3 regions of the Paenisporosarcina sp. TG-14 genome follow, and region 3 is predicted to be linked to each of the others. Evidence: riboswitches for the same ligand, from Rfam matches in the RefSeq annotation. Region 3 holds a riboswitch; each other region holds the start of a gene.
The links. Region 3 has a riboswitch for S-adenosylmethionine ahead of C406_RS0106575 (methionine ABC transporter ATP-binding protein). Riboswitches for the same ligand answer to the same signal wherever they lie in the genome.
Positions count from the first base shown of each region.

Region 1: another riboswitch for S-adenosylmethionine. It lies ahead of C406_RS0104895 (PLP-dependent aspartate aminotransferase family protein); the one in region 3 lies ahead of C406_RS0106575 (methionine ABC transporter ATP-binding protein).
Region 2: another riboswitch for S-adenosylmethionine. It lies ahead of metK (methionine adenosyltransferase); the one in region 3 lies ahead of C406_RS0106575 (methionine ABC transporter ATP-binding protein).

Region 1 covers NZ_AMGD01000012.1:9,608-13,892, forward strand. The annotation lists gene C406_RS0104885 (alpha/beta fold hydrolase) at 1-6, opposite strand, end outside; SAM riboswitch class I at 245-354, shown strand; gene C406_RS0104890 (LLM class flavin-dependent oxidoreductase) at 454-1,833, shown strand; SAM riboswitch class I at 1,991-2,101, shown strand; SAM riboswitch class I at 2,252-2,363, shown strand; gene C406_RS0104895 (PLP-dependent aspartate aminotransferase family protein) at 2,509-4,285, shown strand, end outside.
Region 2 covers NZ_AMGD01000020.1:162,058-166,342, reverse strand. The annotation lists gene pckA (phosphoenolpyruvate carboxykinase (ATP)) at 1-1,539, opposite strand, end outside; SAM riboswitch class I at 1,748-1,871, shown strand; gene metK (methionine adenosyltransferase) at 2,074-3,270, shown strand; gene C406_RS0107480 (gamma carbonic anhydrase) at 3,442-3,960, opposite strand; gene C406_RS0107475 (alpha/beta hydrolase) at 4,067-4,285, shown strand, end outside.
Region 3 covers NZ_AMGD01000019.1:21,872-26,156, reverse strand. The annotation lists gene C406_RS0106585 (MetQ/NlpA family ABC transporter substrate-binding protein) at 1-613, opposite strand, end outside; gene C406_RS0106580 (methionine ABC transporter permease) at 633-1,283, opposite strand; gene C406_RS0106575 (methionine ABC transporter ATP-binding protein) at 1,297-2,325, opposite strand; SAM riboswitch class I at 2,478-2,593, opposite strand; gene C406_RS0106570 (MerR family transcriptional regulator) at 2,938-3,321, shown strand; gene C406_RS19355 (acyl-CoA dehydrogenase family protein) at 3,318-4,049, shown strand; gene C406_RS0106560 (NERD domain-containing protein) at 4,217-4,285, shown strand, end outside.

The sequences.
Region 1 (4,285 bases), on a different contig from region 3:
CGACATTTATTAAAATCTCCCTACTTTTTGTTTATATTATTGTTTGTTTAATGGTAATTATTATGAATGGTAAATTGTACAAGATAAGATATTTAATAAATTATCGTCTCTTGTTATCTGGACTAATATGAGTTGAAATAGCGAATTATTATACTTAGTCTATTAAAACTAGTAAGTTGATTACTTATTGACAAGCAAGCTTTTACATGATAAATTACTGGAAATTGAATAATGTAAAAATTTCTTCTTATAAAGAGAGGTGGAGGGACTGACCCTGCGAAGCCTCGGCAACCAGTTTTATGACAAAACCCGGTGCTAAATTCAGAGGAATGTAGAGTATTCCGAAGATGAGAAGAGAGTTGCTAGGACGGTTATATATTTAGCCCCTTTCCCCTTCTCTCTTTATTAGAGTGAAGGGTTTTTTTGTGAATAATTTCTTAAGGAGGAATCATATTGGGAAAACGAATTTACTTGAATGCGTTTGATATGAATTGTGTAGGTCATCAATCACCAGGACTTTGGAGTCATCCAGAGGATCAATCCCACAGATATTGTGATTTGGATTACTGGGTCAAGTTAGCTAAATTATTAGAAAAAGGAAAGTTTGATGGGATTTTCTTGGCAGATGTACTGGGCTATTATGATGTTTACAACGGTAGCAAAGATGTTGCTGTAGAACAGGCTATTCAAGCCCCAGCTAATGATCCCATGTTATTGATTCCTGCCATGGCTTACGCAACGAAACACCTAAGTTTTGGACTAACTTATTCACTCACATACGAGCAACCATATATGTTGGCAAGAAGGTTTTCGACGTTAGATCATCTTACTAAAGGGAGAATAGCTTGGAACATTGTGTCCTCTTATTTAGAGAGCGCAGCAAAAAACTTTGGTTTAGAAGGTCAAATTCCACATGATAAGCGTTATGACATAGCTGAGGAATTTTTAGAGGTTAGCTATAAATTATGGGAAGGTAGTTGGGAAGAGGGTGCGGTATTACGTGATAAGAAAAATAAAATATACACAGATCCTAAAAAAGTACATACAATTAATCACGAAGGGGAATTTTTCAAAGTTCCTGGCGCCCATTTATGTGAGCCTTCTCCACAGCGGACACCTGTACTTTACCAAGCAGGTGCTTCTAAACGTGGAGCAGATTTTGCGGCTAAGCATGCTGAATGTGTTTTTACAGCAGGACCCACAACAGATGCAGTGAAAAAAGGTGTCAAAGAATTACGTGAAAAAACAAAAAAATTCGGTAGGAAACCAGATGATATTCTCGTGTTTACAGTGTTTACTGCTATCGTCGGTAAGACTGAAGAGGAAGCAAATAAGAAATATGAAGAATTAAAAAGTTATGTAAGCTATGAAGGTGCCTTGGCACTACTTGGCGGATGGACTGGAATTGATTTTTCAAAGTATGAACCAGATCAGACATTAGAATATATCGATAGTAATGCAATTCAATCTGCAGTCGAAGTATTCACGAAAGCTGACCCTGATCGCAAATGGACCATTCGAGAACTTGCTACTTTTGTAGGAATTGGAGGAAGAGGACCAGTTGCAGTTGGATCGCCTGAACAGATTGCTGATGAATTAGAGTATTGGATAAAAGAAACAGATGTTGATGGATTCAATTTAGCTTATACGCTCGCACCTGGAAGTTTTGAAGATTTTGTAGAACTTGTCATTCCGATTTTACAACAGCGAGGACTTGTTCAAACTGAATATGAAGAAGGAACATATAGGGAGAAGTTATATGGTAAGGGTCAGAGATATTTAAAAGAAAGTCACCCTGGTTCTGCTTATAAAAATCTTCACCAACATAATTAAAATATATGAAGTGACTGCTTTTATAGAAAATAATAATTATAATTTAAAATATAAATTATTGAAAATTTTCAAAAAAATAGTTGACATTAAATTCTGAATACAATAGAATCATCAACAAGCTAGTAAATTAAAAGTGTTTAAAAAATAAAATTGAATACTCTTATCCAGAGTGGTGGAGGGACTTGGCCCTGTGAAACCCAGCAACCATCAAGGAAATCCTTGAAAAGGTGCTAATTCCGGCAGGTTGTGTATACCTGCAAGATAAGAGGAGGACTAAAGACCTTCTCTATATTGAGGGTCTTTTTCTTTTTTATGATTTATTAGAAATTTTTTATGAATTGATTACTATTTGAAAAAGTGCTGACATAGTATAAGTTTATCAATTAAAGCATTAAAGCATTGCTAATTTAATAATTACTTCTTATCAAGAGTGGTGGAGGGACTTGGCCCTGTGAAACCCAGCAACCATCAAGGTAACCCCTTGAAAAGGTGCTAATTCCTGCGGATAGTTTATGTCTGCAAGATAAGAGGAGGAATAGAGACCCTCTTCTTATGAAGAAGGGTCTTTTGTGTTCCTTACAGAAAGTTTTAAGAAAACTTACACCTTTTCAAGAATTAAACCAAGTATCCCAATAAGATTACTGAAAATTATTTACATCCTAGGAGGAAAAACAAATGACAAATCAAAACGAAGGCTACGATTTAGAAACAATATTATTACATGGTGGTCAATCACCTGATCCAACCACAGGTTCTCGGGCAGTACCTATTTATCAAACTAGTTCTTATGTATTCCACAATACAGACCACGCACAAAGCTTATTCGCTTTAGATGAGCCCGGAAATATCTATTCTAGAATTGGTAATCCAACAGTCGATGTATTAGAAAAACGAATTGCACTTTTAGAAGACGGTGTAGCAGCAGTTGCGACTTCATCAGGAATGGCGGCTATTGCTTTGGCGGTAATGAATGTTGCGAGTGCAGGTGATGAAATTGTGGCTGCTTCCAGTCTTTATGGAGGAACATATAATTTATTTTCTACCACCCTTCCACGATATGGAATTACTGTTCACTTTGTAGATGCGACCGATCCGGAAAACTTCCGGAAGGCGATTACTCCGAAGACGAAAGCACTTTACGGAGAGATTATTGGAAATCCAAGCCTTCAAGTTTTAGATATTGAAAAAGTTGCAGATATTGCGCACGAGGCTGGAATTCCACTGATTATTGATAATACATTTGCGTCGCCATATTTGTGTAAGCCGATTACTTATGGAGCTGATATTGTTGTTCACTCAGCTACCAAATGGATTGGTGGTCACGGAACAACAATTGGTGGCCTTGTAGTAGATGGTGGACGGTTTAATTGGAACAGTGAAAAATTCCCAACATTCACAGAGCCGGATCGAAGCTATAACGGAATAAGATACGCTTTTGATTTTGGAACTCTTGCTTTTAGCACCAAGCTACGTGTACAGATGTTGCGAGATTTCGGTTCATGTTTGAGTGCACAAAGTGCATTCAATCTACTTCAAGGATTAGAAACATTGCATGTGCGTATTGAAAAACATAATAAAAATGCTCAGGAGTTAGCGGAGTATTTAGCTACACATCCGGGAGTAGAATGGATTTCATATCCTGGACTCGAAGACCATCCAGCACATGAATTAGCTCAAAAGTACTTGACGAATGGCTTTGGTTCAATCGTTAATTTTGGAATTAAAGGTGGTAGAGATGCAGGTAAGAAGTTAATTGACAATGTTGCCCTATGGTCGCATGTAGCAAATGTTGGTGACGCAAAATCATTAATTATTCATCCAGCTTCTACTACGCATCAGCAACTGAGCACAGAAGAACTTCAGTTGACAGGTGTTACCGAAGATTTAATACGACTTTCCATTGGAATAGAGTCGGTTCGCGATTTGAAGAATGATCTTGATCGGGCTTTGTTTGAAGCAACTGGGCTTGCACCAAATGGCCAAGAACAAATTGAAGTGGTTATTAATGATGAAAGTGTTATTCGATGGGCTTTGCAATCGCCAATAGTTCGTGAAATCGTAAATGGAAAAGAACAGCAGCGACAAAAGACATTAGCTGTTGTTGGTCTAAGCGGAAACCCTTCAAGACCTAGTAATCGTTTAGCAAGAAAAATGCAACGTCTTGGCTACAAAATCATTCCTGTTAATCCTGTTGAAAAGGAAGTTTTAGGAGAAAAGGCTTATCCCGATTTGACGTCAGTTCCAGGAACGATTGATATCGTTCAAGTATTCCGCAGCCCAGAGGCAGCAATTTCAGTTGCAAAAGAAGCCGCAGTTGTAAAACCAAGGATTTTTTGGTTGCAGGAAGGTGTTATTTCTCCAGAGGCGGCAACAATTGCAAAAGAGGCAGGACTAGATGTTATCCATAATCGATGTACATATAAAGAAGCACAACGATTAAGAGGGACGATTG
Region 2 (4,285 bases), on a different contig from region 3:
GAATTTATTAAAGTTTTCACGGAATTGATTTGCTAATTCATTTGCTTTTTTATCATATGCTACTGGGTCTGCCCAAGCATCGCGTGGGTTTAATACATTAGAAGGTACACCAGGTACTTCTGTAGGAATGGCTAAAGCGAAAACAGAACCTGAATCTGTTTTTACATTGTCTAATTGCCCTCTTAGTGCAGCACGAACCATTGCACGTGTATAAGAAAGTTTCATACGTTTACCAACGCCATATTCGCCGCCAGTCCAGCCTGTATTAACTAAGAATACTTGTGCATTATGCTGATCAATTTTCTTGCCTAACATTTCTGCATAAACTGTAGCAGGCAATGGTAGGAATGGAGAGCCAAAGCAAGTTGAGAATGTTGCTTGTGGAGTTGTAATTCCTCGTTCAGTTCCCGCAAGTTTCGATGTGAACCCACTTAAGAAGTGATACATAGCTTGTTCTTTTGTTAGCTTACTGATTGGTGGTAACACGCCAAAAGCATCAGCTGTTAAGAAAATGATCGTATTTGGATGACCGGCTACAGAAGGGTCGACGATATTATCAATTGCTTGTAATGGGTATGCAGCACGTGTATTTTCAGTTAATGATATATCATCGTAATCTGCAATGCGTGTTTCAGGATCAACGACAACGTTTTCTAATACTGAACCAAAACGGATAGCATCGAAAATTTGTGGTTCATTTTCACGTGTTAGGTTGATTGCTTTTGCATAACAGCCACCTTCAATATTGAATACACCATTATCTGACCAGCCATGCTCATCATCACCGATTAACTTGCGATCAGCATCAGCTGATAACGTCGTTTTTCCAGTTCCAGATAAACCGAAGAATAAGGCAACATCACCTTTTTCACCAACGTTTGAAGAACAATGCATAGACAAAATACCTTGCTCAGGAAGCAAATAGTTCATGATAGTGAAAATTGATTTTTTCATTTCCCCAGCATACTCTGTACCACCAATTAAAATAATTCGTTTTTCCAATGAAACAATTATGAACGTTTCAGAATTTGTACCATCAATTGCAGGATCTGCTTTAAATGAAGGTGCACATAAAATTGTGAATTGTGCTTCATGAGAAGTTAGCTCTTCTTCAGTAGGGCGAATGAACAATTGATGTACAAATAGATTATGCCACGCATATTCAGTGAAGACTTGTAGAGAGAGGCGAGATTCTTTGTCAGCTCCTGCAAAGCCTTTGAAAACATATAACTCATCTTTTAATTTTAAATGATTAATAACCTTATTATATAAAGATGAAAAAATTTCAGAAGAAATTGGAAAGTTTACTGAACCCCAATCAATCTTGTCTTTTGAAATTTCTTCTTCAACAAAAAACTTATCTTTAGGAGATCGACCCGTATACTTTCCTGTCTCCGCTTTTACAGCACCAGTTGATGTTAAGACAGCTTCTCCACGTGATGTCGCTTTCTCCACTAATTGTGGTACTGAAAGTTGAATATGCACGTTTTGGCCATTTAACAAGTCGTTCAGCTCGTTACTAGTGTTCACTGAATTCATGTATATGTACCTTCCTTTTTCGAATATTCCCGTATATAGGGTCAATTGATTCATGAATTAGTATAACACATTACGCTCAATAATCTACACTCATAGCCTCAATAATTTCACGGTTTTTCCATATATTTAATTTGTACATTTATATCGAAAGTAAACAAATATTTGACATCAGAGGATTAGTTTATTATGATATTAAATTGAACGGATACTCTTATCCCGAGCTGGTGGAGGGGTCAGGCCCTATGAAACCCGGCAACCTGCAGTTATGAACCAATTAGTAATTGGCAAAGGTGCTGAACCTGAAGCAAGGTGAATTCCTTGGATGATAAGAGTGAAAGGTGTCTATTAATCATACCGTTCCTCATGTGTTCTACGTGAGAGAGGGTTTTTTTTATGACATCTCCCTTTATCCTCGTGTGCAGAAGCCCGATAAGGCGGAAGGTTTTATTCGACTGAATGAGGCTTGGCATGGGAAATGAGTACCGTTTGAATTTTCCGAGAGCAATCTCGAAGGATAATAGGAGGAAATACTAAATGACAAATCGTCGTCTATTTACATCAGAATCAGTTACAGAAGGGCATCCAGATAAAATTTGCGATCAAATCTCAGATGCAATCTTAGATGCAATTTTAACAGATGACCCAAACGCACGTGTAGCGTGTGAAACTACAGTAACAACAGGTCTAGTACTTGTTGCTGGTGAAATTACAACATCAGCATATGTGGATATTCAAAAGGTAGTACGTCAAACTGTTCGTGATATTGGTTATACACGTGCAAAATATGGTTTTGACTCAGAAACATCTGCAGTATTAACTGCAATTGATGAGCAATCTGCTGACATTGCAATGGGTGTTAACCAAGCACTAGAAGCCCGTGAAGGATCGATGACTGAATCAGACATCGATGCAATTGGAGCGGGAGACCAAGGCTTAATGTTCGGGTATGCTTGTAATGAAACACCTGAGTTAATGCCACTTCCCATTAGTATGGCTCATAAGTTAGCACGTCGTTTGGCAGAAGTTCGTAAAGAAGAAATTCTTCCATATTTACGTCCAGACGGTAAAACACAAGTAACTGTTGAATATGATGAAAATAATAAACCATTGCGTATTGACACAATCGTTATTTCTACTCAACATCATCCAGAAGTAGCGCTTGAACAAATTCAACGCAACATAAAAGAATACGTTATTAAACCTGTTGTACCTTCAAATTTAATTGACGATAATACAAAATACTTTATAAATCCAACTGGTCGCTTCGTAATTGGTGGACCACAAGGGGATGCTGGATTAACGGGTCGTAAAATTATAGTTGATACTTATGGTGGGTATGCACGTCACGGTGGTGGTGCATTTTCTGGTAAGGATCCGACTAAAGTTGACCGTTCAGCAGCATATGCAGCACGTTATGTAGCGAAAAACATCGTAGCAGCAGGACTTGCTGATCGTGTTGAAGTGCAGCTTGCGTATGCGATTGGTGTTGCACAACCTGTATCAATCGCTATTGATACATTCGGTACAGGTACAGTAGCAGAATCCAAACTAGTTGGATTAGTTCGCGAATTATTCGACCTACGACCAGCTGGTATTATTAAAATGTTAGATCTTCGTCGACCAATTTATAAGCAAACTGCTGCTTACGGGCACTTTGGTCGAACAGACATAGATTTATCTTGGGAAAAAACTGACAAAGCAGCAGCTTTGAAAGAAAAAGCAAACAACTAACATAAAAATGCCGTTCCAGTTAATTCTGGAACGGCATTTTTATGGGGAAATTGATTTGTACAGGAATAAACCAAGTCGTCGTCAATAATTCATCATCACATGTAGGAAGCATGTAAACAAAAGATGACCGGTTGTATATTAAGGACCGGTCATCTCTAGTTCATATGAAGATTAGGTTGTTATTTGCATGCTTTTATAAATCTGTCCTTTTTCCGCGTACTCTTGTATAATTCGCTCCATATCTAGCAAGTCCTCATTATTTAATTCGCGAACTACTTTTGCGGGTCTCCCAAAAGCTAGCATCCCTGGTGGAATAATTTTACCTTGAGGCACTAAACTACCAGCGCCAATAAATGCACCTTCGCCAATTTCAGCCCCATCTAGGACAATTGAACCCATTCCAATCAAGGCTCCTTTGCGAATCGTACAACTATGTAAAGTTACTTGATGACCAATTGTTACTTCATCCTCTAAAATTAGTGGAGCGGTTGGGCTTTGGTGTAGGCAACATAAATCTTGAATGTTCACTTTACGCCCAATCCGAGTTGCGTTCACGTCGCCGCGAATTACTGTGTTAAACCAAATTGTAGACTCTGGACCGATTGTCACATCACCACTAATTGTGACATAATCAGCAATATATACAGACGAATCAATAATAGGTGTCTTATCTTTAAACGGGTAAATCATTCTATAACCTCATTTCTTTATTGGGATATGGTTTCATTATACAAAAAAAGAGGAATATAAAGAAGATAACTTTGTAGAATAATGTAATAGAGAAGGGGCGATGTTCATGTGGAAATGGGAAGCTGATGGACAAGCTAAAGCTGTCATTGCAATAATTCATAGTGCGTATGAGCATCATCGTAGATACGCATGGTTAATTGAAAAGTTTAGAAGTTCGGGTTTTCATGTCGTAATGGGAGACTTGCCAGGGCATGGAGAAGCTGCTCGAACTAAAAGTGCCCATGATGAAGATTTTAAATCGTATAATGCGTATATCGATCAATTG
Region 3 (4,285 bases):
CTATTGCAAAGTTGTTGTTTATGATTGAAGCATCGACGTCGTCAAGGAAACGTGGTGTGTTGCCAGCAGCGACTGCTTCGATTTTTAAATTTTTCGGGTTGTCTTTAATTTTGTCCATTGCGCCAATTCCTACGAAGTCATCTGTTAATGTGATTAAACCAGCTTCTTGCATAAGGAGTAAAGCACGACCGAAGTTTGTTCCTTCGTTTGGTAAAGCAATTGTTGCGCCGTCTGGAAGATCTTCAAGTGTTTTGTGCTTTTTTGAATGAATGGCCATTGGTGCTATTACTGTTGAACCAATTGCTTCTAAATCTAAACTTTGAGCTGTTTTAAATTCGTCAAAGTAAGAGATAGTTTGGAATGCATTTGCGTCGAGTTCGCCTTCATCTAATGCGATGTTTGGTTGAACGTAATCGTTAAATGTAACAAGTTCAATATCCAAACCTTGGTCTTTTGAAATATCTACGATGTAATCCCATGTACGTGTGTCGCCGCCACTTACGCCGACTTTTACTTTAGTTAAGCCTTCTTCAGCGTTAGCTTCTTCTTTATTGCCACAAGCTGCAAGTAATCCTAGTGTTAAAACTAATAGTATCAATATAAATTTTTTCATTTTTTCCTACCTCCAATAGTTATCTTCTTCTTATTTTTTTTGAAACCATGTTTCCACCTGATTGTAGTAATTGAACGATGATGACGAGTGCCGCAACAGTGACAAACATGGTCATGGTGTCAAAGCGCTGGTATCCATAGGTCAATGCTAAGTCACCAACACCACCAGCTCCAACGGCTCCGGCCATTGCAGATGCTCCAACTAAGCCAATGGTTGCAGTAGTAAAGGTTAGGATTAGTGAGCTCAATCCTTCTGGTATTAAAAATTTAAAGATGATTTGAGGAACTGTTGCACCCATAGACTGAGCGGCTTCAATAATTCCTTTATCGACTTCAAGTAGTGAATTTTCGACGAGTCGAGCAATGTACGGTGCTGCATAAAAGACGAGTGGTACGATTGCTGCGGTCGTCCCAATGGCTGATCCAACAATAAATCTAGTTAGTGGAATAATTGCGACGAGTAGAATGATGAATGGGACGGAACGCAAAATGTTGATAATAGGATTTAAGATATTGAAAATCCATTTGTTTTCTAAGATATGTCCTTTTCGTGTGATGACGAGCAATATACCTAGTGGCAAACCGATAAGTGCTGAGAAAAGAAGTGATATCGCGACCATGTAAAGTGTGTCGCCAAAAGCAACCAGTAGTTGCTCTGCTGTAATTTCCATTCCCCATAATGTGTTACTCATGTAGGTTCACCTCCTGAACGATAAACCCTTCGTCTCTGATGTATATTAATGCTTCTTGAATCTCGTTTTGATCACCGGTAACTTCAATAATTAAGTTACCAAATGGCGTTTCTTGAATTTCCGAAATATTTGCTGAGAGAACACTTAAGTGCACATCGTATTTCTTCGCAACTGTCGATAACAATGGTTTACTCGAGGTGCTGCCAACAAAGTTTATTTTCCAAATAATCGGATGCTTGTTGGAACTGAGCGCATCGCTGCGAACGCTTTGTGGAATCTCATCATGAATCACCGTACGAACGAAATTTTTAGCAATTTCAGTTTTAGGTGATGCGAAGATATCAAATACCGAACCTTGCTCAACCACGAGGCCACCTTCCATTACGGCCACTTTGTTACAAATTTCTCGTATCACTGACATTTCATGAGTAATGAGAAGGATTGTGATGTTGTATTGTTTGTTAACTTTTTTAAGAAGTTGCAATACAGCACTTGTTGTTTGTGGATCGAGTGCTGAAGTTGCTTCATCACATAGTAAAATGGATGGGTTTGTAGCAAGTGCTCGGGCGATACCGATCCGCTGTTTTTGACCTCCCGATAATTGTTCAGGGTAGTTTTTTGCTTTATCATCTAAACCAACAAATTCGAGTAGTTCTTCTACACGTGTTTTAATTTCTGGTTTAGATGTACCCGATAACTCGAGAGGGATAGCAACGTTGTCAAATACAGTTTTGGAATTGAGAAGGTTAAAATGTTGAAAAATCATACCGATTTTTTTCTTCTCTGCTCGTAGTTGCTTTGGTTTAAGTTGCGTTAGTGGTTGCCCGTTAACGAGAACTTGACCAGTTGATGGTCGCTCGAGTAGGTTAACTAGTCGAATGAGTGTGCTTTTTCCGGCACCACTGTAGCCAACAACTCCAAAAATGTCTCCCTTTTCAACAGTTAGGTCAATGCCTTTTAACGCTTCAACCGTTTGCTTTTTAGTTTGAAATGATTTTGTTACTTGTTGAAATTCAATCACATGTGTCGCCCCTTTCTTGGTGAAATTCGTTAACTTTGAGTAGGGAGGGAGAAGGCAATAAAAAATGCCCCTTCTGTCGTTAGACAGAAGGGGCATACGAATGCGAAATAAAATGCGGACACAAATCCACAGGAAATTAGCTCGAATACTCCTTCTTATCTATCGAACAAATAATTGTTCGCTGGAATTAGCACAGTATTTTCACGTAAAGTAAAAACCCGCTGCTGAGGTATCATAGGGCCAGGCCCTCCACATCTCTTGATAAGAATTAACGCATATTTAATTATGTTGTTTACTATAACTTCATTGTATTAGCTTGTCAACTGGATGATTAGTAATCGGTATAGATAGATTTCATTAGAGGTAAGACCATATAAAACTAAAAAGAAAGTCCGATTTTCAATAGAGAAATACTGGAAGTTGAACTGTGTCATCTGAACATAATTGCTAAAAGTAAGTATAGAGAGTAAAAGGTCTGCCGTATTTAACAACGGCCGTCTTTCTTCTATATAAAGGGCAGAACATTCTTCTATTCTTCAAATATAAGCTTGTAATTAACGTTAACGTAAATGATAAAATAATTTAAAACATGCGAGTAAAGGAGGAGTTAGTGTGAAGAGTATTGCCGATGTGGCGAGAGAGTTTGGGGTAACTACTAGAACGATTCGTTATTATGAGGAGCTTGGCTTGTTAAACCCTAAGCGGACAGAAAGCAATATTCGTGTCTTTAAACCATCTGATTGTGCAAAGTTAAAGTTAATTGTTCGTGGCAAGCAATATGGATTTAATTTGGAGGAAATCAAAGAAATGGTATTGTTATTTGATCAAGATCGAACGGGTGTAAGACAGCTAGAGCGAACTATTGAATACGGAAATAAACGGTTAGCTGAAATTGCTGTTAAGATTCACGATTTACAAGAGATGAAGTCAGAAATAGAGTTGCTGCATCATCAATTTTCGGAAAAACTATTAAACATAAAGGGGAATAGACAATGAACTTATCTAATGAGGCTTCCGATTATGCACATCAACGAGATGCATTCGGTCATAAACTTATAGCTTTTCCAATGGTGCAAGATACGTTAGGAAAATTAACTGCAAAAATGGAAGTTGAACTTGCGACTGTCTTTGATTTAATTACGTTATATGACCGTGTGGTTGCCAAAGAAGCATGTGAAGAAGAACTAATATTGAATCGATTATTTATTGCAATCATGAAAAAAGAATCAGCTGAACAAGCGATATATTTTTCCCATGAAGCTATTGAAATGCATGGAGGAAATGGTTACATCGAAGATTTTGTGACCCCACGATTGCTAAGAGATGCACAAGTGTTAACCGTGTGGGAAGGTACTGCAAACATATTAGGTTTAGAGTTTGTAAGATTAGTAAGAAAATTTAATGCACATACATTATTTATATCATCAATGAAATTACGACTCGAAAAAGTATCAAAGAGTACTTTAAAACCAATAGTTGTAAAAGTATTGGATGAATTACAAATTGACCTAAATATATTTACTTCTTTAGAAGAAGACATGCAAAAGTTTGAAGCTAAAGCAATGGCTCAGCGGATGGCTGTCGTTTATGAAAGTGTTATAGCGCTTGAAATGGCTGAGGTAACTGGAGAACATATGGCTCTTTTAGCTGATATTTACTTGGAAACGTCCTGGGGTTTGCGAAAACTCGGGGATCCCATGAAAACTTGTCAATTATTTAAGTAAATATATTAGAAGATTCACTTTAAATTCTAAAAGTAAAATATTCGGTATATAGTAGACTACAATAATATCAAATTAATGGAAGTAAAGATTAGTTTTAATTGTGAAATAACCAAAAGAAGGCTACCACAAATTCCCTTTTTGTGAGAGGATTAGTTCACATAATAAAGATGGGGGTGCCTATAGCGATGCTATTTCCAATATTATTAATTTTACTTATCATTGGATCGGCTGTATTG